Regions from separate parts of the Streptomyces sp. NPDC051738 genome, predicted to be linked through region 4. Evidence: riboswitches for the same ligand, from Rfam matches in the RefSeq annotation. Region 4 holds a riboswitch; each other region holds the start of a gene.
What was found. A riboswitch is a leader RNA that binds a small molecule or an ion and turns the genes downstream of it on or off. The one in region 4 is predicted to bind cyclic di-AMP.
Positions count from the first base shown of each region.

Region 1: another riboswitch for cyclic di-AMP. It lies ahead of ACIA8X_RS33995 (M23 family metallopeptidase); the one in region 4 lies ahead of ACIA8X_RS37705 (LysM peptidoglycan-binding domain-containing M23 family metallopeptidase).
Region 2: another riboswitch for cyclic di-AMP. It lies ahead of ACIA8X_RS41045 (M23 family metallopeptidase); the one in region 4 lies ahead of ACIA8X_RS37705 (LysM peptidoglycan-binding domain-containing M23 family metallopeptidase).
Region 3: another riboswitch for cyclic di-AMP. It lies ahead of ACIA8X_RS28625 (transglycosylase family protein); the one in region 4 lies ahead of ACIA8X_RS37705 (LysM peptidoglycan-binding domain-containing M23 family metallopeptidase).

Region 1 covers NZ_JBITCM010000017.1:161,249-166,052, reverse strand. The annotation lists gene ACIA8X_RS34005 (M16 family metallopeptidase) at 1-1,308, shown strand, start outside; gene ACIA8X_RS34000 (M16 family metallopeptidase) at 1,305-2,693, shown strand; cyclic di-AMP (ydaO/yuaA leader) riboswitch at 2,906-3,069, shown strand; gene ACIA8X_RS33995 (M23 family metallopeptidase) at 3,083-3,868, shown strand; gene ACIA8X_RS33990 (GntR family transcriptional regulator) at 4,064-4,759, shown strand.
Region 2 covers NZ_JBITCM010000026.1:109,042-113,845, reverse strand. The annotation lists gene ACIA8X_RS41055 (PrsW family intramembrane metalloprotease) at 1-991, shown strand, start outside; gene ACIA8X_RS41050 (hypothetical protein) at 988-1,158, shown strand; gene ACIA8X_RS41045 (M23 family metallopeptidase) at 1,231-2,256, opposite strand; cyclic di-AMP (ydaO/yuaA leader) riboswitch at 2,268-2,425, opposite strand; gene ACIA8X_RS41040 (PP2C family protein-serine/threonine phosphatase) at 2,673-3,764, opposite strand; tRNA gene ACIA8X_RS41035 (tRNA-Met) at 3,896-3,969, opposite strand; gene ACIA8X_RS41030 (dihydrofolate reductase family protein) at 4,050-4,804, opposite strand, start outside.
Region 3 covers NZ_JBITCM010000013.1:106,925-111,728, forward strand. The annotation lists gene ACIA8X_RS28615 (septum formation initiator family protein) at 1-17, opposite strand, end outside; gene eno (phosphopyruvate hydratase) at 133-1,419, opposite strand; gene ACIA8X_RS28625 (transglycosylase family protein) at 1,764-2,453, opposite strand; cyclic di-AMP (ydaO/yuaA leader) riboswitch at 2,458-2,649, opposite strand; gene ACIA8X_RS28630 (transglycosylase family protein) at 2,845-3,870, opposite strand; gene ACIA8X_RS28635 (cytochrome P450) at 4,038-4,804, opposite strand, start outside.
Region 4 covers NZ_JBITCM010000022.1:31,071-35,874, reverse strand. The annotation lists gene ACIA8X_RS37710 (hypothetical protein) at 1-1,157, opposite strand, end outside; gene ACIA8X_RS37705 (LysM peptidoglycan-binding domain-containing M23 family metallopeptidase) at 1,467-2,429, opposite strand; cyclic di-AMP (ydaO/yuaA leader) riboswitch at 2,434-2,591, opposite strand; gene ACIA8X_RS37700 (alpha-galactosidase) at 2,899-4,804, opposite strand, start outside.

The sequences.
Region 1 (4,804 bases), on a different contig from region 4:
GGCCTCACCGCGACGGAGCACCGCCTGGCCAACGGCCTGCGCGTGGTGCTCTCCGAGGACCACCTCACGCCGGTCGCCGCGGTCTGTCTCTGGTACGACGTCGGCTCCCGCCACGAGGTCAAGGGCCGTACCGGACTCGCCCACCTCTTCGAGCACCTCATGTTCCAGGGCTCGAGCAGCGTGAAGGGCACGGGCCACTTCGAGCTCGTCCAGGGCGCGGGCGGCTCACCGAACGGCACGACCAGCTTCGAGCGCACCAACTACTTCGAGACCATGCCCGCCCACCAGCTGGAGCTCGCGCTCTGGCTGGAGGCCGACCGCATGGGCAGCCTCCTGGTGGCGCTCGACGAGGAGGGCCTGGAGAACCAGCGGGACGTCGTCAAGAACGAGCGCCGCCAGCGCTACGACAACGTCCCGTACGGCACCGCCTTCGAGAAGCTGACCGCGCTGTCGTACCCCGACGGACACCCGTACCACCACACGCCGATCGGCTCGATGGCTGACCTGGACGCGGCCAGCCTGGAGGACGCCCGCGCGTTCTTCCGCACCTACTACGCGCCCAACAACGCCGTCCTGTCGATCGTCGGCGACATCGACCCGGAGCAGACGCTCGCCTGGGTCGAGAAGTACTTCGGCACCATCCCGGCCCACGACGGCAAGCCCGAGCCGCGCGACGGCTCGCTGCCCGAGACCATCGGCGAGCAGCTGCGCGAGGTCGTCGAGGAGAACGTCCCCGCGCGCGCGATGATGGCCGCCTACCGGCTCCCGGAGGACGGCACGCGCGACGCCGACGCGGCCGACCTCGCGCTGACGGTCCTCGGCGGCGGCGAGTCCTCGCGCCTCTACAACCGGCTCGTACGCCGCGACCGTACGGCCGTGGCGGCCGGGTTCGGTCTGCTGCGCCTGGCCGGTGCGCCCTCCCTGGGCTGGCTGGACGTGAAGACCTCCGGCGACGTCGAGGTCCCCGTGATCGAGGCGGCCGTCGACGAGGAGCTCGCCCGCTTCGCGGCGGAGGGCCCCACCGCCGAGGAGATGGAGCGCGCGCAGGCCCAGCTGGAGCGCGAGTGGCTGGACCGGCTCGGCACCGTCGCGGGCCGCGCCGACGAACTGTGCCGGTACGCCGTCCTGTTCGGCGACCCGCAGCTTGCGTTCACCGCCGTACAGCGTGTCCTCGACGTCACCGCCGAGGAGGTCAAGGCGGTCGCCAAGGCCCGTCTGCGCCCCGACAACCGCGCGGTGCTCGTGTACGAGCCGACCCAGGCCGAGGACGCCGAGACCACCGACGAGAACGAGGAGTCGGCGCAGTGACCGAGCTCGCCAGCATGGAGTTCCACCCGCAGCCCCAGGCCGGCGAGGCCCGGCCCTGGGCGTTCCCGGCACCCGAGCGCGGCAAGCTGGACAACGGCCTGACGGTCCTGCGCTGCCACCGCCCCGGCCAGCAGGTCGTAGCCGTCGAGGTGCTCCTGGACACGCCCCTGGACGCCGAGCCGAAGGGCCTCGACGGCATCGCCACGATCATGGCGCGTGCCCTCTCCGAGGGCACCGACAAGCACACGGCGGAGGAGTTCGCCGCCGAGCTGGAGCGCTGCGGCGCCACCCTCGACGCGTTCGCCGACCACCCCGGTGTCCGGGTCAGCCTCGAAGTGCCCGTCTCCCGCCTGCCCAAGGCGCTCGGCCTGCTCGCCGATGCCCTCAGGGCACCCGCGTTCGACGATGCCGAGGTCGAGCGCCTGGTGCGCAACCGGCTCGACGAGATCCCGCACGAGATGGCCAACCCCTCGCGCCGCGCCGCCAAGGAGCTCTCCAAGGAGCTGTTCCCGGCGACCTCGCGCATGTCCCGCCCGCGCCAGGGCACCGAGGACACGGTCGCGGGCATCGACTCCGCGGGCGTACGCGCCTTCTACGAGCGGCACGTCCGCCCCGCCACCTCCACCGTGGTGGTCGTCGGCGACCTCACCGGAGTCGACCTCGACGCCCTGCTCGGCGACACCCTCGGCGCCTGGACCGGCTCCCCGGCCGAGCCGCGGCCCGTCCCGCCGGTGACGGCGGACGACACCGGCCGCGTCGTCATCGTGGACCGCCCCGGTTCCGTCCAGACGCAGCTGCTGATCGGCCGGATCGGCCCCGACCGGCACGACCGCGTGTGGCCCGCGCAGGTGCTCGGCACGTACTGCCTCGGCGGCACCCTCACCTCACGCCTGGACAAGGTCCTGCGCGAGGAGAAGGGCTACACCTACGGTGTGCGCGCGTTCGGGCAGGTCATGCGCTCGGCCCCGGACGGCACGGGCGCGGCGATGCTGGCCATCAGCGGCTCCGTCGACACCCCGAACACCGGTCCCGCGCTGCAGGACCTCTGGACGGTGCTGCGGGGCGTCGCAGACGGTGGCCTCACCGACGCCGAGCGGGACTTCGCCGTGCAGAACCTCGTCGGGGTGGCGCCGCTGAAGTACGAGACCGCCGCCTCCGTGGCGAACACGCTGGCCGACCAGGTCGAGCAGCACCTGCCCGACGACTACCAGGCGACGCTGTACCAGCAGCTCGCCGCGACCGGCACCGTCGAGGCCACCGCCGCGGCGGTGAGCGCCTTCCCGGCGGACCGTCTGGTGACGATCCTCGTCGGCGACGCGGCCGAGATCCGGGAGCCCGTCGAGGCCCTCGGCATCGGTGAAGTCACCGTCGTGTCGGCCGAGTAGAGGACCGACACAGCGCCGGCCGACGGCGCGCGCGTAGGGGCCCTGGTGACCGGAGAGTCACCAGGGCTCCCTTATGCCCGAATTGAGGGAGAGGTTGCCTGTCTGGCCTGTGGGATGCGCTACAAAAGCCGCGATCCGTTTGGGGATTGAAAGACGTCCCGCTTAGCGTCTTCCGGGCTGTCCGTCAGGCAGTGCGCCGCGCCCGCGGCACCGGACAGTCATCGCCGAGTCCCCCTACGGCGCGAGCCAGGGGAGCCGGGGACCCACCCGTAGTCCCTGGGGTGAATCGGACGCCCGCGCGTGAGCGAGGGGGCCCGTAGGAGACCTTCCTGCTCCGAACCCGTCAGCTAACCCGGTAGGCGAGAAGGAAGGAAAGGACCAGCCACTTCATGGCGTTCAGCTGCGCCACCGGGACGAGCCGTCCCACCGGGAAGCACCGTCGTCCCAGCCGGATCGAGCGCTCCACCGCCCGTGCGGCGGGAGTCGCCGCTCTCACCGCCACCGGCGTCATAGGCACCCTGGCCGCCCCCGCGCTCGCCGCGGAGCCCGCCGCCGAGCAGACCGGCCTCATCCCCGTCATCAGCGTCGACAACTCGATCGCCGACCAGATCGACGCCCAGGCCGCCGCGCAGGAGCAGGCCGCCCAGGAGGCCGCGGCCCTGAAGAAGGCCGCCCAGGAGGCCGCGCGCAAGAAGGCGGCCGAGAAGGCCGAGAAGGAGCGCGAGGCCAAGGAGCGCGCCGCCCGCGAGGCCGAGCGCAAGCGCCTGCTGTCCTACGTCGCCCCGATCTCGGGCTCGTACGTCTCCACCGGCTACAAGGCCGGCGGTGCCGTCTGGTCCTCCGGCAGCCACACGGGCGTCGACTTCCACGCCGCCAGCGGCACGTCCGTCCACGCGGTCGGCTCCGGCACCGTCGTGGAGGCCGGCTGGGGAGGGTCGTACGGCAACCAGGTCGTGATCAAGATGAACGACGGCACGTACACCCAGTACGGCCACATGTCGTCCCTCGGCGTCTCGGTGGGCCAGACCGTCACCCCGGGCCAGCAGATCGGCCTGTCCGGCGCCACCGGCAACGTCACCGGACCTCATCTGCACTTCGAGGCCCGCACGACGGCGGAGTACGGCTCCGACATCGACCCCGTCTCCTACCTCCGCTCGCACGGCGTGAACCTCTGACGCCTCCCCGACGCGCACTCCGTTCCCCGAAGCCCCGGCTCCCCGAGCCGGGGCTTTCGGCGTTTCGCAACCCCTGCTGTCCAAAAAATATCCATGGATTCCGGCCCGCCGTCGGAAATTCCGGCCGGTTGCAATAGAGTCACTGAACACACGTCATTCGTCGACGTTTCACGGGGATTAAGGCGGAGGTCGGTCATGCGTATTCCGGCGCATTCGGTGTGCACGGCGATCCGGGACGACATCGTCGCCGGTGTCTACGAGCGTGGCGGCCGGCTCACCGAGGAACTCCTCGCGCGCCGCTACGGCGTCTCCCGCGTCCCCGTGCGGGAGGCCCTGCGCACCCTGGAGGCGGAGGGCTTCGTGGTGACCCGGAGGCACGCGGGCGCGTGCGTCGCCGAACCGACCGAGCGGGAGGCCGCCGACCTGCTGGAGATGCGCACCCTCCTGGAGCCGCTCGGCGCCGCCCGGGCCGCCCAGCGGCGCACCGAGGCCCATCTGAAGGTGCTGCGCGGCCTGGTCAGGCTGGGCCAGGAGCGGGCCAGGCGGGGAAACAGCGAGGATCTGCGCTCCCTGGGCGGCTGGTTCCACGAGACGCTGGCCCAGGCCTCCGGCAGCCCCGCGCTGACCTCGACGCTGACCCAGCTGCGCCACAAGATCGCCTGGATGTACGCCGTGGAGTCGTCGGCCAACCCCGCGGAGTCCTGGACCGAGCACGGCGCGATCGTGGACGCGGTGGCGCGCGGCGACAGTGAACGCGCCCGCGCGATCACGGCGCTGCACACCGAGCGCGCGACCTCCGCACACCGGCTGCGGTTCGGCTCCGGCGGTGATCGCGCGGAGCGCGTGAGGAATTCGCAACATCCCGTAAACATGCCGAGCCTGCGGCATTAACAACGGCGCCGTATACAAAGAGGAGATATTCGGAGGCGGGGAATT
Region 2 (4,804 bases), on a different contig from region 4:
CGTCGTGGAGGAGACGGCCAAAGCGGCCGCCGTGCTTCTCGTCTTTCTCTTCCGCCGCCGTGACTTCACCGGGATAGTCGACGGCGTAGTCATAGCCGGCGTCACCGCCACCGGTTTCGCCTTCACCGAGAACATCCTCTACCTCGGCACCGCCTTCGGCACCGACCAGCTCGCCGGCGACAGCGGCATCGCCTCGGTCACCGCGGCGACCTTCTTCGTCCGCGTCATCATGTCGCCCTTCGCGCACCCGCTCTTCACCGTCCTCACCGGCATCGGTTTCGGCATCGCCGCCCTGTCGGGCCCGCGACAGCCGGTGCGCCGCGTTCTCCTCCCGCTCCTCGGTCTCCTGCTCGCCATGGGCATGCACGCCCTGTGGAACGGCTCGTCGGCCTTCGGCGAGTTCGGGTTCTTCGCCGTGTACGCCGCCTTCATGGTGCCCGCGTTCGGACTGCTGACCTGGCTGGTGATCTGGACCCGGCAGCGCGAGCTGAGGACCGTGCGCGAGGAGCTGCCCGCGTATGTCGTCGCCGGGTGGCTCACGCCGGTCGAGCCGTTCGCGCTCGGGTCGATGCGGGCACGGCGGGTGGCCCGGCAGTACGCGCGGCAGCGTGGCGGGCGTACGGCGGCCCGGGCGGTGGCGCAGTACGAGGCGTACGCCACGTCGCTGGCCTTCCTGCGGCACCGGGGGCGGCGCGGGCGGGCCGGCGCCGACTTCGTCGTACGGGAACAGGAGCTGTTGCACGAGCTGTGGGGACGCCGGGGGTTCGCGCGACCGGCGCTGGAACACGCGGCCGCCGCGCAGCCTCGGTCTGCGCACCGATACGGGCATGGGTACGGGTACGGGTACGGGGCGCCGGGTCAGTGGCAGGTGTACGGGCAGGGGCACGCCGCCCCGTACGGACCGGCGCAGGGCGCCCCATACGGACCTGCGCAGGGTGCCCCGTACGGTCCGGCGGCGCCGTATCCCGCGTACAACCCGTATCGCACGTGAGGCGGACCGCGAGGACAGTCGTCCTGTGGCTGCTGGCCCTGGCCGCCGTCGCGTTCGCCCTCACTGTCGTCTGGGGCTTCATCCGGCTCGACGACGACCTCGACAACCCCAAGGGCGGTTTCTCGGGCTGGCAGTGCGCGAGCCGGTCCGGCACCTGCGAACCCTGAAAACCTGTGCGACCCGGCCTCCTGTGAGGAAGGCCGGGCCGTCAACGTCCTTGTGCGATCAGGAGATTGCCCTCAGGGCGTGAGCCCCTTGCCGCGCAGCCACGCCAGCGGGTCGATGCCGCTGGTGCTGCCGTCGGGGTGCACCTCAAGGTGGAGGTGGGCGCCGGTGACGTTGCCGGTGGCGCCCACGCGGCCGATGACGTCGCCGGTGTTGACCTTCTGGCCGACGCTCACGCTGATCGAGGACTGGTGGGCGAACCACAGCTCGGTGCCGTCGTCGAGGGTGAGCACGGTCTTGTAGCCGTACGACCCGTCCCAGCCGGCGAACGTGACGGTGCCGGAGTGCACCGCCTTGATCAGCGTGCCGGACGGAGCGGCGAAGTCGAGGCCCGTGTGGTAGCCGGAGGACCAGTAGGCGCCGGCCTGACCGAAGGTCGAGGTGATGGTGTACGAGGAGGTCGGCAGCGTGAACTGCTTGGCCAGCTCGGCGAGGCGCGCGGCCTCGGCCTTCTGGCGGGCCTCCTCCTCGGCCTCGGCCTTCGCGGCGGCGGCCTTGGCCTTGGCCTCCTGCTCCGCCTTGGCGGCCGCTGCGGCGGCCTCCTTCTCGGCGGCGGCGACCGCTGCGGCGGCGGCCTTGCTCTCGACCTGGTCCTGCTGCTGCTCGACCTGGGCGATGATCCGGGCCCGCAGCGCCTCACCGGCGTCGCCGGTGTCCTGCGTGGTCTGCTCGGTCGCGGTGCCCATGGTGCTCAGGGCCGTCCCGGTGTCCTCGGCGGCCGCGGTGGAGTCGTCGGATATCAGGGGCAGGTCGGGCATGGTGATCGCGACCGGCGGCTTGCCGCTCTGCGCGGTGGCCATGCCGCCCGCGCCGACCGCGGCTATGACGCCGACGCCGAGAACCGTGGAGCTGCGCGCGAGTCCCCCGCCGCGCTGCTTGGCGACGCGATGCCTGCCACGTATCGGACGAATGGACTCCGCGGTGGGGTTCCACTCCTCGAAGGGGCCCTCGTCGGTGCGGTAGCTGTCGTAGCCGAAGGTGTTGTCACTGCGCTGACTCGGCACGAACGGGGCTTGCGTAGCAGGCCTGTTGGACGCCACGTGGGCGTGCTCCTTTCCTTCCTTCTCGCCTACCGGGTTAGCTGACGGGTTCGGAGCAGGAAGGTCTCCTACGCGCGTATACCAACCGTGCTTCCACGGCGGAATCCGTGCGATTCACCCCAGGGTGGTGGTTCCCCGGCTCCCTTGCGGGACTCGGCGCGTGCGCACGGAGCCGTCTCTTGTGACGGCTGGGACAACCGCGCTGCGTTATCGAACGTTAATAGACCCGGGGTGTGGATTCCAAGCTGTTCCGCTTGATCATTAACGATTTTCGCCCGGACTTACAGGTCACGAGCGGGCCAAATCGGGCGAGTTGGCCAGGACTCAGGAGTCACACAGGTATTGACGGTATGTCAGTTGTTATGCGGAGGGCGGTCGCCCGATCACCCTTGGTGAGAAGGATCAAGGGGAGTGGGTCACGGTCGTCGCCGTACGGCGATGAGCGCCATGTCGTCCGCCATCCCTCCCCCGGAGTGCCGGCGCACGTCCGCCGCGAGCACGCCGATCCTCTCGGCCGGCTCGCGGCACGCGTTGGCCCGCCCCGCGAGCCCCACCTCGGGGTCGTAGTACCGTCCGCCCTCGTCCCGTGCCTCGCTCATCCCGTCGGTGTACAGCAGCAGCGTGGCCTCGCTCGGGAAGCCGGCGTCCTGGGCCCGGTCGGGCCACGCGCCGAGCTCGCCCATGCCGAGGGGCAGCGCGGGCTCGACGGCATGCAGCGCGCGCACCGCGCCGTCGGCGTACAGCAGCAGGGGCGGCGGATGCCCGCGGTTGACGAGGCGGACGGCGCTGTCGCCGTGCGGCAGTTCGGCGAGCACGACGGTGGTGAACCCCTCGTCGGCCTCGATCCCCTCGCCCCGGGCGCGCTCGCGGGCGGCCAGCGCCCGCTCCAGTCGCTGGGCGACCGCCTCCAGCGTGGCCTCCTGCTCGGCGGCCTCACGAAAGGCCCCGATGACGACGGCGACGGCGCCCACCGCCCCCATGCCCTTGCCGCGCACGTCCCCCACGATGACCCGAACGCCGTGCGGGCTGTCCTGCACGGCGTACAGGTCGCCGCCGATGGAGGCGCCCTCCTGCGCCGCCTCGTACCGCGCCGCGATCTGGAAGCCGCCGATCCGCTGGGCGGGTTCGGGCAGTACGGCGCGCTGGGCCGCCTCGGCGATCTCGCGAGCGGAGGCGAGGCGCTCGTCGCTGCGGCGGACCAGGAGGTTGATGAGAACGGCGAGCACGGAGACGACCACCACGGTGACCAGCTCGGTGATCAGCTCCGCCCGGGGGAGGGCGCCGTGCACGACACGGAGCGCGAGCAGGACGAGGACGGCGGTGATGCCCGTGAGGATCGTGCCGCGCTGCGAGTAGAGCGGGGCGGCGACCAGGGGCGCGGCGGTGAAGAAGGGCGCGCCGGTGAGGCCGGTGGGCGTGACGTAGTCGTACACGCTCCCGGCGCCGATCAACAGGGCCGGGAGCAGCCGGACGAACCGGCGTGCGTACGAGATCCGCCGTTCCTCCACGTGACCAGGGTTGCCGAGGTGGGGGTGGGGAGCGAGCGGGGAGGTCCGACCGGACGAGCGGACGGACACCAGTCACGAGAGAAACACTCAGGGCCGGAACTGACTGATCAGTTCCGGCCCTGAGTCTTCAGTAGCGGGGACAGGATTTGAACCTGCGACCTCTGGGTTATGAGCCCAGCGAGCTACCGAGCTGCTCCACCCCGCGGCGATGACCTAACAGTACCCCATCCGCAGGACCGAAAGCACACGGGTTTCCCCCGACGCCGCTGATGAGAGCCGGATCACTCAGTCCGGCAGGTGGTCGTTCGGTGCCTTCGCCCGGTCCTCGTACTCCGGCAGGACCACGACATCCACGCCCTCCCCCGCCAGTACGCCGCTCCCGTCGGCCCCCGTCACGAACGTGTCCGGCTCCCGCCAGGCCGTCACCACCCGGCGCACCCCGGCCTCCAGGATCAGCCGCGCACACGGCGCGGGCCGGGAGGCGCGGTGGGTGCACGGCTCCAGACTGCTGTACACCGTCGCGGAGGCCAGCCGCGGATCCCCCGGCGCGATCTTCGCGAGCGCCGCCTCCTCCGCGTGCACCACGGGATCGCCGCCCTCCCTGGAGTACCCGCGCGCCAGCTCGGTCCCGTCGGCCGCCACGACCACCGCCCCGACGCTGAACGCCGTCTGTGACGGCGGACACTGTGCCGCCAGGTCGCACGCCAGCGCCAGCCAGTGCCGGTCGGCCGCGGCGGGCAGGCCACCGGTGCCGGGCGCCGTCGGCTCGTAGCGCATCAGCACGACGTCCTCGATGCGCCGCGTCTCCAGCAGGCGCAGCCGCCCGCCCTGATATCCGCCCGGCCCGAACAGCCGGGGCGCATCCGGGTCGCCGACGAACAGCGGCGCCAGCACCAGCTGCAGCTCGTCCGCCAGCCCCTGCTGGAGCAGCTGGGTGTGGATCGTGCCGCCGCCCTCCACCATCAGCCGCTCGACGCCGCGCACCTCACGCAGATGTGTCAGCAGGCCCCGCCAGTCCAGGTCCACGCCCAGCGCGACGA
Region 3 (4,804 bases), on a different contig from region 4:
CGGTCCTTCACGGCCATGTTCCCCGCCTCCCGTTTCACACGCGTACGTCCCCGCACACGGTACGGGACCGAGTACGGGGACGTACGTATGACTGGCTAAGCCTTACCCAGGTGGGGTCAGCGGGTCAGCGGGTCAGCCCTTGAAGCGCGGGAAGGCCGAGCGGCCGGCGTACACCGCCGCGTCGTCGAGGATCTCCTCGATGCGCAGGAGCTGGTTGTACTTGGCGACGCGGTCCGAGCGGGCCGGGGCGCCGGTCTTGATCTGGCCGCAGTTCACCGCGACGGCGAGGTCGGCGATGGTGACGTCCTCGGTCTCGCCGGAGCGGTGGGACATCATGCACTTGAAGCCGTTGCGCTGGGCCATCTCGACGGCGTCCAGGGTCTCGGTCAGCGAACCGATCTGGTTGACCTTGACGAGCAGGGCGTTGGCGGAGCCCTCCTCGATGCCGCGGGCCAGGCGCTCCGGGTTGGTGACGAACAGGTCGTCGCCGACGATCTGGACCTTGTCGCCCAGCTTGTCGGTGATGACCTTCCAGCCGGCCCAGTCGTCCTCGAACAGCGGGTCCTCGATGGAGACGAGCGGGTAGGCCGCCACGAGCTCCTCGTAGTACTCGGTCATCTCGGCGGCCGAGCGGGACTTGCCCTCGAACTCGTACGAGCCGTCCTTGTAGAACTCGGACGCGGCGACGTCGAGCGCGAGCGCGATCTGCTCGCCGGGGACGTAACCGGCCTGCTTGATGGCCTCGATGATGAGGTCGAGCGCGGCGCGGTTGGACTCCAGGTTCGGGGCGAAGCCGCCCTCGTCGCCGAGGCCGGTGGACAGGCCCTTGGTCTTCAGCACCTTCTTGAGGGTGTGGTAGACCTCGGCGCCCCAGCGCAGCGCCTCGGAGAAGGACTCCGCGCCGATCGGGGCGATCATGAACTCCTGGATGTCCACGTTGGAGTCGGCGTGCGAGCCGCCGTTCAGGATGTTCATCATCGGCACCGGCAGCAGGTGCGCGTTCGGGCCGCCCAGGTAGCGGAAGAGGGGGAGGTCGGACGCCTCGGAGGCGGCGTGGGCGACGGCCAGGGAGACGCCGAGGATGGCGTTGGCGCCGAGCGAGCCCTTGTTGTCGGTGGCGTCCAGGTCGAACATCGCCTGGTCGATCAGGCGCTGCTCGGTGGCGTCGTAGCCGACGAGCTCCGGGCCGATCTGCTCGATGACGGCGAGGACGGCCTTCTCGACACCCTTGCCCAGGTAGCGGTTGGGGTCACCGTCGCGGAGCTCGATGGCCTCGAAGGCGCCCGTCGAGGCGCCGGACGGAACGGCGGCACGACCCGTGCTGCCGTCGTCGAGGCCGACCTCGACCTCGACCGTGGGGTTGCCTCGGGAGTCCAGGATTTCCCGGGCTACGACGACGTCGATGGACGGCACGAGCATCTCCTTCTTGGGATGTGACGTGGGTACGCAGACCCCGGAGGGTGCTGCGAGATGAGCCTAACCGGCTCCGGGCGATCGGCCAGCGGTCGACCGCTCCGTGAACAGAACCGATGGCAAATTGTTTCCGAACGGAACAAAAACCCGGGGTGCCGAGTCCGGGGCGCCGAGTCCGGGGTGCCGAGTCGGGGCACTCGACCCGGGCGCACAAAAAACCCCGCCCCGGTGCGTACGGGGGAACACGCACCGGAGCGGGGAACCCGTGGGGGACGGGGGTGACCCTCACGAGGTCTTCACTATGAGGTCCACGGATGTGAGGGCCCTGTGGTTCAGCTACCGACCCGCTGTTACTTCAGGTGCAGCTGCTGGCCCGGGTAGATCAGGTCGGCGTCCTCGACGATGTCCTTGTTCAGCTTGAACAGCTTCTCCCAGCCGCCCTTGACGTCGTGCTCAGCCGCGATCGTGCTGAGGGTGTCACCCTTGACGACCTTGTACTCGCCGTCACCCTTCTTGACCTTCTCGCCGGTCGGGGTGGTGACGGTCTTGGTCGACTTCTTCTCGGCGGCCGGACGCTCGGCGGAGCGGGAGGCCGACTGCTGCTCGGTGGAGCGCGTGGTGGTCTCGCTGCTCTGCGAGGAGCCGCTCGACGAGCCGTTGTACGCGGCGCTCGACAGGCCGGTGCCGCAGTTCGGCCAGGCACCCTTGCCCTGGCCCGCGAGGACCTTCTCGGCTATCTCGATCTGCTGGGCCTTGGTGGCCTGGTCGGCGGTGGAGGCGTACGCGGTGCCGCCGTACGCGGCCCAGGTGGAGGCGGAGAACTGCAGACCGCCGTAGTAGCCGTTGCCGGTGTTGATCGACCAGTTGCCGCCGGCCTCGCACTGGGCGACGGCGTCCCACTCGGAGGCGGTGGCGGCGGAGGCACTGCCGGCCGCCATCAGCGGAGCGGCGACGGCGGCGGCACCGGTGACGCCGACGACGGCGATGGCACGAGCGGCCTTGGACGGACGACGGTGCTTGCCCTTGCTGGAAAACAGCATGGAAGGATCCCCTCACCGACGCCTGCGAGGTGAGCTGTCGGGTTCGGGCCGGTTGAGTTGCCCGGCCGCGTACCGCTGGTGCTGGCACGCGACTTCACCCCAAGCCGACTCCGGCCGTGCGGCCCCGAAGGGCCTCAACTGCCGGACCCGGCACAAACCTTGGGTCCCCCGCTCCTGCCTACGGCGCTTGACGCGACGACTGTTCCCGTACGGCCGCTGGCAGGATTCGGCGTTGCGGCAGCCGGGGCTCGTGGTGACGAGCGATCACGACCGTAGACGCGCAATTCGCGGAATGACAAAGACGATCAGGGCTTCTGAGATCTATCTCTCACTGCTATCAAAACGGACATTCAGGTGCGAAGCGGGGCGCGAACTCCCGCTGCTTTTCACCCTATTCGGCAGGTACTTCCAGGGTCTGACCGGGGAAGATGTGATTCGCGTCAGCACCGATGTCCTGCTGGTTCGCCTGATACAGCGCACGCCACCCGCCGTCGAGGTCAAGGGAGTCGGCGATGGAGGCGAGAGTGTCGCCTGCGCGGACGGTGTACGAGGCGTGGCGGCCGGACGACTTGGCGGTGCCCTCGGCGGCCTCGCTCTCGTCGGCAGTGGCACCGCGATGGCGCCCCGACCCGGTCGCGGCGTCGGCGGTGTCGACAGCGCCGGTGTCGACGAGGCCCCAGGAGCCCGCCGCCGACTCCGAGTTGTCCTGATTGTCGCTTTCGGGTGTGCCCGCAGGGGAGCCGTCGGGCGACTGCGAGGCCTCTGCGTCGGATGACGTATCGGACTCGGCGGAACTGTCGCCCTTAGTGGAAGAAGAGGGCGAAGATGAAGAATCCCGGGAGGATTCGGACGAATCATCGGCGGAGCCGCTCGACGAGCCGGGGGAATTCGAAGCATTGGAGGAGTCGCCGGACGACCCATTGGACTGCGACGAGCCCGACGAATTGGACGAACCGGATGAATCAAGCAATCCGGAGGATCCCGATACCGCGGACGGCGAGTCCTCGTCGACACCGGTGTCGACGTCGGCCGAGCCGGACTCCTTCGTGAGCCCACTGAGCAGTCCGCAGGTGCGCCAGGCGCCGACACCCTGGTCCGCGAGGATCTTCTGGGCCACGGCGATCTGCTGGGAGCGGCTCGCCAGGTTGGGGCTCGACGCGTAGTCGAGGCCGCCGTACTCGTCCCAGTCCTCCTGGGTCAACTGCAGTCCGCCGTAGCGCCCGTCGCCGTCGTCGGCGGCGCTCCAGGAGCCGCCGCTCTCGCATTCGGCCACCTTGTCCCAGACGTTGCCCTCGGCGGCGCTCGCGCCCGTGGCGGCGAGGAGCGGGATGACGACGGCGGAGCCGGTCACTCCGGCCGCGACGAGAAGAGCCGGAGCCTGACGGGGGCGTCGGTGGCGACCGTTCCCGGAGAGCATGCGGGGACCTTTCGCGAGACAACGGTGACCGCGGCGCGCGAAACCTGGGCGCCGTCGTTGATCCGTGAACGTATAGGCAGACGATCACTTGTCACAAGTTAATGCCGCGTAGATCACGTGAAGATCACAGACTTGAGTGCGTGTCACGTTTGCGGTGGTGGACGAACTCACCTAACAGGGGTGAACTCCACCGGAAGCGTACGCAGTCCGCGCATGATGAGACCGCCGCGCCAGCGCAACTCGGCCGGGTCCACGGCGAGTTGCAGATCCGGGAGGCGGGTGAGGAGGGTGGCCAGGGCGGTCTGGCCCTCCAGACGGGCGAGCGGGGCGCCGAGGCAGTAGTGGATGCCGTGGCCGTAGCCGAGGTGCTGGTTGTCGCGGCGGCCCAGGTCGAGGACGTCAGGGTCGGCGAACCGCTCCGGGTCCCGGTCGGCGGCGGCCAGGACGACGAGGACCGGGTCGCCGGGGGCGATGAGCTGCCCACCAATGCTGAGCGGTTCGGTGGCGAAGCGCCAGGTGGCGAGTTCCACGGGGCCGTCGTAGCGGAGGAGTTCCTCCACACCGGTTTCGAGGAGGGCCGTGTCGTGGGCGGCGAGGGAGGTCTGGAGGCGGGCGCGCTGCTCGGGGTGGGTGAGCAGGGCGTAGGTGCCGTTGCCGATGAGGTTGACCGTCGTCTCGAAGCCGGCGAACAGCAGGATGAAGGCCATCGCGGCGGCCTCGTTCTCGGTGAGGTGCTCACCGTGGTCGGAGGCGCGGATGAGGCCGGAGATGAGGTCCTCGCCGGGGGTGGGGGTGTCGGGGAGTGCCTCGCGCTTGCGGTGGATGAGGTCGGCGAGATAGCCGCGCATCTTCTTCACCGACCGCGCGACACCCCCTCTGGGGCCGCCCTGGTGGCGGATCATCATGCCCGCCCAGTCCCGGAAGTCGTCCTGGT
Region 4 (4,804 bases):
TGTCCGGCGCCGTCGACGACGTAGCGCAGGGCGCCGTCGCTGCCCACGACGTAGTTGCCGTCGGCGATCTCGTCCGTGCCGTCCTGGTCGACGTCGACGGTGCGGATCTGGTAGAAACTGGTGGCGCCGCTGTCGGACGGGACGACGTACTTCCAACGGCGGGTCAGGTCCGTGCCGTTGAAGTCCCAGGTCTGGAAGAGGATCCGGAAGACACCGCGCTTGGCACCGACCCGCGTGACCAACTTGGTGACCAGGCTCGGGTGTTGGCCGTCGAGGTAGGCGATGCCGAAGTGGCCGCCGGAGGGGCCGTCCGAGACTAAGTCGTCGGGGACGGGCTGCCGGGTGCGCTCGGTGCCGGTCGTGCCGTCGATCACCGAGACGAACTGGTTCGCGGGTGAGGAGGCGGTGACCCTGGCCCCGTCCGCGAAGGTCGTCCCGTCGGCCGTGTGCACCAGCACCTCGGCCTTCCCGTCGCTGTCGAGGTCGTACACGGTGACGTTGTCGTCGTTGCGGTATCCGCCGATCGCCGTCGAACCGCTGATCGCGGCGGGCGCGGGGTCGTTGGCGCCGTTCCCGCCCACCTGTGTGTACGAGCCGGGACCGAGGTCCACGCGCCACAGCCGCTCACCGGTGAGGGTGTACGCCTCCAGCAGGTCGGGCTTGTCGCGGGTCTGGGAGAGGCGGCTCACGACGAGTTCGTAGCGTCCGTCGCCGTCGAGGTCGCCGGGCCAGGCGTGCTGCACTACGTAGCCGTCGGCGGTGGCGAGCGGGATCTCGGCGTAGCCCCGCGAGAAGTCGAGGGCGGCCGAACTGACCTTCCTCTCGTGCCCGTTGATCACGGCTCGCACGGTGTACGTGCCCACGCCGCGGGTGTTGTCCTTGTACGTCGTGGAGTTGATGACCGGCGCTCGGTTCAGTCGGCGCCCGTTCTTGTACACGTGGAAGGCGACGGCGTTGCCGTACCGCGCGTACTCGGTGCCGAGCAGGCGCCAGCTGAGGAAGGTGCCCTCACCGGAAGGTACGGCGACCAGCCCCCGGTCGAGGTTCTCCACGGTCCGGAGCGGCTCGGCGGCGTGACCGGCGGGCGCGGAGAACAGCCCGGCGAGCAGGGCCGCCGCGGCGACGGCGCCGATTCTTCGGCGTCGATTGGCGTGCACTGGAGCTCCTTTGCGAGAGGGGCGATCAGCCTGTCGGCGAGTTCCTCGACCACGGCGGCGGTGTCGTCGGCGTGCGCGCCGTTGCGGCAGAAAGCGCTTGCAGCACTACGGACACCACTCTGTCCTCGCTCTCCCCTCACTGTCGACGCCCTGGACGCGCCTGCCACAAGATCGCAATGCCGCGATCATGAACAGGCGCACCCGGACGCCGCGCCCATCGCCGACACCGCGCGCCAACACCGAAGGCCGGACCCGGGGATCGGGGTCCGGCCTTCGGTTGCGTGTCAGGCGAGGCAGTCGGCGGCGGGGTCAGCCGATGGCGACGCCCTTGGAGCGGAGGTAGGCGACCGGGTCCACGTCCGAGCCGTAGTCCGGCGTGGTGCGGATCTCGAAGTGCAGGTGCGGGCCGGTCACATTGCCGGTCGCACCGGAGAGGCCGACCTGCTGCCCCGCGGTCACGGTCTGACCGGCCGAGACGGAGAGCGAGGAAAGGTGGGCGTACTGGGCGTAGTAGCCGTCGGCGAGCTGGATGACGACCTGGTTGCCGTACGCGCCGCCCCAACCGGCGGAGACGACGGTGCCCGCGCCGACCGCCTTCAGCGGGGTGCCGGTCACCGCGGAGAAGTCGACGCCGGTGTGGTAGCCGCTGGACCACATGCTGCCCGCCACCTTGTACGCGGTGCCGACGGCGGCCGTGGAGAGGGGGGCGCTGAAGCCGCTGGCGGTGCCGACGGTGTCGGCGCTCTGGTCGGCCTTGGTCGTCGTCGAGGCGGAGGACTTCGAGGCGGACGCATCCGTGGACGACTTCGAGGGCGAAGACGAGGAGGACGAAGGCGAGGAAGCGGACGGCGACTTGGGGGCGCTCGTCGCGGCCTTCTTGCCGCCGATGCTGAGCTTCAGACCGGGGTGGATCAGCGACGGGTCCTCGCCGACGGCCTCACGGTTGTCGGCGTAGAGCTTCTTCCAGCCACCGCTGACGTTCTGCTCGTTCGCGATCTTCGAAAGGTAGTCGCCGACCTTCACGGAATACGTCCGCGTACCCGTCTTCCGGTCCGCGCCCTTCTTCTCGGCGGCCTTCTTCTCGGCCACCTCCTTGCCGGTGGTCGGCAGAGTCTGAACGGCCTTTTCCGAAACGGACTGCAAAGGAGCGGCGTGGGCACCGGTGGCCCCGATGAGCGGGAGAGCGAGAGCGGCTCCGCCGGTTCCGGCGACGGCGATGGAGCGGGTGAAGCGCAGGGACTTCGGGCGGCGGTGCTTACCCTTCGCGGGCATGGCGAATTCCTCTCCGGCGCCTGCGAGGTGAGCTGTCGGGTGCGGGCTGGAGATGCCCGGTCGCGTGGGGACGCGACTTGACCCCAAGCCGTTCCGGAGACCGGAACAGGCGGTTGTACCTGTGGGTCCCCCGCTCCTGCCGTACACGGGTGAGTTTTCGCGGGATCCGGTCGGCGGCAGGATTAGGCGTCCGTCCGGATTGGTGGCGAACGTAAGCGAGGAAGACGCATGGGAACAAGTGAGAGGTTCCGCCCGAATGCGTTCCTGTTGATCCCTTGTGGGAATTACCGGTGACCCTGCGTGAATTATGGGTACGTCGCCCGACTCAAAACCCCTTGAAAAGCATGTGGATTACGTGAACATGACGGGCGACGCACGGTCACGAATATGACGCTCCTCACGTGACTCCGCTCCAGCTTCCTTTACTCCAGAGCGAGTTGGAATGAATGTGCCAATTCGGACAGAAACCCTAGATGCGACGCAGGCGGATAACCGTCGCATCGAGGTCGCCGCGCACATCGGCGTGAAGCCCGTGATGCAGCAATACGGCACCTCGGTGAACTTTGCCCGTTTCACGGCATTCGTACGATGCCGTCGGGTCGAGCCCACGCAGCCGCAGCGCCGGCACGGCCTCGCCGTAGCTCTGCGCCTGGAGCCAGGCGAGCACGACCGTCTCGTCGCCGAGCACGTACTGCACCGCGCTCAGCCCGCCCCGCGGGGGCCTCAGCCGATAGAGGTCCCCACGCTGCACCAGATGCCGGATCTCCTTGTAGAGCTCCACCCATTCCCGCGCCTCGGCGAGCTCGTCCTCGGTCCACTGTGTGAGGTCACCGCCGACGCCGAGCACCCCGGCCATGGCGCTCACGAACCGGAACCGGAGGGAGCTGACCCGGCCGTTGAGCTGGTTGTTCGGGCTGTCGGTGACCCACGCCGCCATGACCCTCGCCGGATGGATCTGGCTGAAGCCGTGCTGGATGGCGAGCCGGTCGAGCGGGTCGGTGTTGTCGGAAGTCCACACCTGGTCCGTGCGGCTCAGCACGCCCAGGTCGATCCGGCCGCCACCACCCGAGCAGGACTCGAAGGCCACGCCCGGGTGGGCGGCCCGCAGCCGGTCCAACAGGGCGTAGAAGGCGCGCACATGGTCGACCCAGAGCCGCTGCGGATACGGCTCACCGGGCCAGCCCGCGTCGCTGAAACAACGGTTGAAATCCCACTTCACGTAGTCGATCGGGGCGCTGGACAGGAGCCCGTCCAGCCGCTGCCAGAGATAGTCCTGGACGTCGTCGCGGGCGAGGTTCAGTACGAGTTGATTGCGGAATTCCGTACGCCTTCGTCCCGCTTGGTACTGCACCCAGTCCGGGTGGGCCCGGTACAGCTCGCTGTCCGGATTGACCATTTCCGGCTCGACCCAGATACCGAACTGCATGCCGAGAGCGTGCACGTAGTCGGCGAGGGGCTTGAGGCCGGACGGGAAGCGGTCCGGGTTGGGCGTCCAGTCGCCGAGCCCGGCGCGGTCACTGGTGCGCGCTCCGAACCAGCCGTCGTCGACGACGAACAGCTCGACGCCGATCGCCGCGGCCCGCCGGGCGAGGGTGCCCTGCTGCTCCTCGGAGATGTCGAACTCCGTCGCCTCCCAGGAGTTGAAGAGCACGGGCCGGTCCTGATCGGCGTCCGGGATCACATAGGCGCGCTGGTAGGCGTGCCAGGCTCGGCTCGCGCCCCCGAAACCGCCGTCGCTCCACAGCCCGGCGAAGACCGGCGTCACGAACGACTCCCCCGCCGCAAGCCGCAACAGCCCCGAGTCGTCGTACCCGACCCCGCCGGTGATCTGCACGCGCGCGTCCGGCAGCTGGGCCACCGCGATCCGCCACGACCCCGACCAGGCGAGGGCGCAGCCGTACACCTCACCGCGCTCCTCGGTGGCGTCGGTGTCGAGCGCGACCCACGGCAGGAGCGGGTGCCCGGTGTGGCCGCGGCGGCTACCGATGATCTTCTCACCGTAGGTGAGGGGCGACTGCGTCAGGCGGGACTCCGCGGCCCAGCGTCCGTGCAGCTGGGACAGCCGCCAGTCCTCGCGGTCGGGCAGGGTCCAGGTGGCGGAGTCGGCGCGCAGCAGCTCCAGGTCGGGCCCCTGGTTGTCCAGGGTCACCCAGCGCTCCACGACGTCGTCGCGCATCAGGTAGTGCAGCGTGATGGCCAGCGCGCCGTCCCGGAACCGGAGCTTCAACTCCTCGCCCGCAGCACCCTCCGCACCCTCGGTGCCCCCGGTCTCGTACGCCTCGAAGGTCCACTCGGTGCCGCGCCCCTCGTCGGTGCGCAGGGACAGGGCCGGCCGGACGAAGCGGGGGCCGCCCTCGACCGGGTACTCCTCGTGT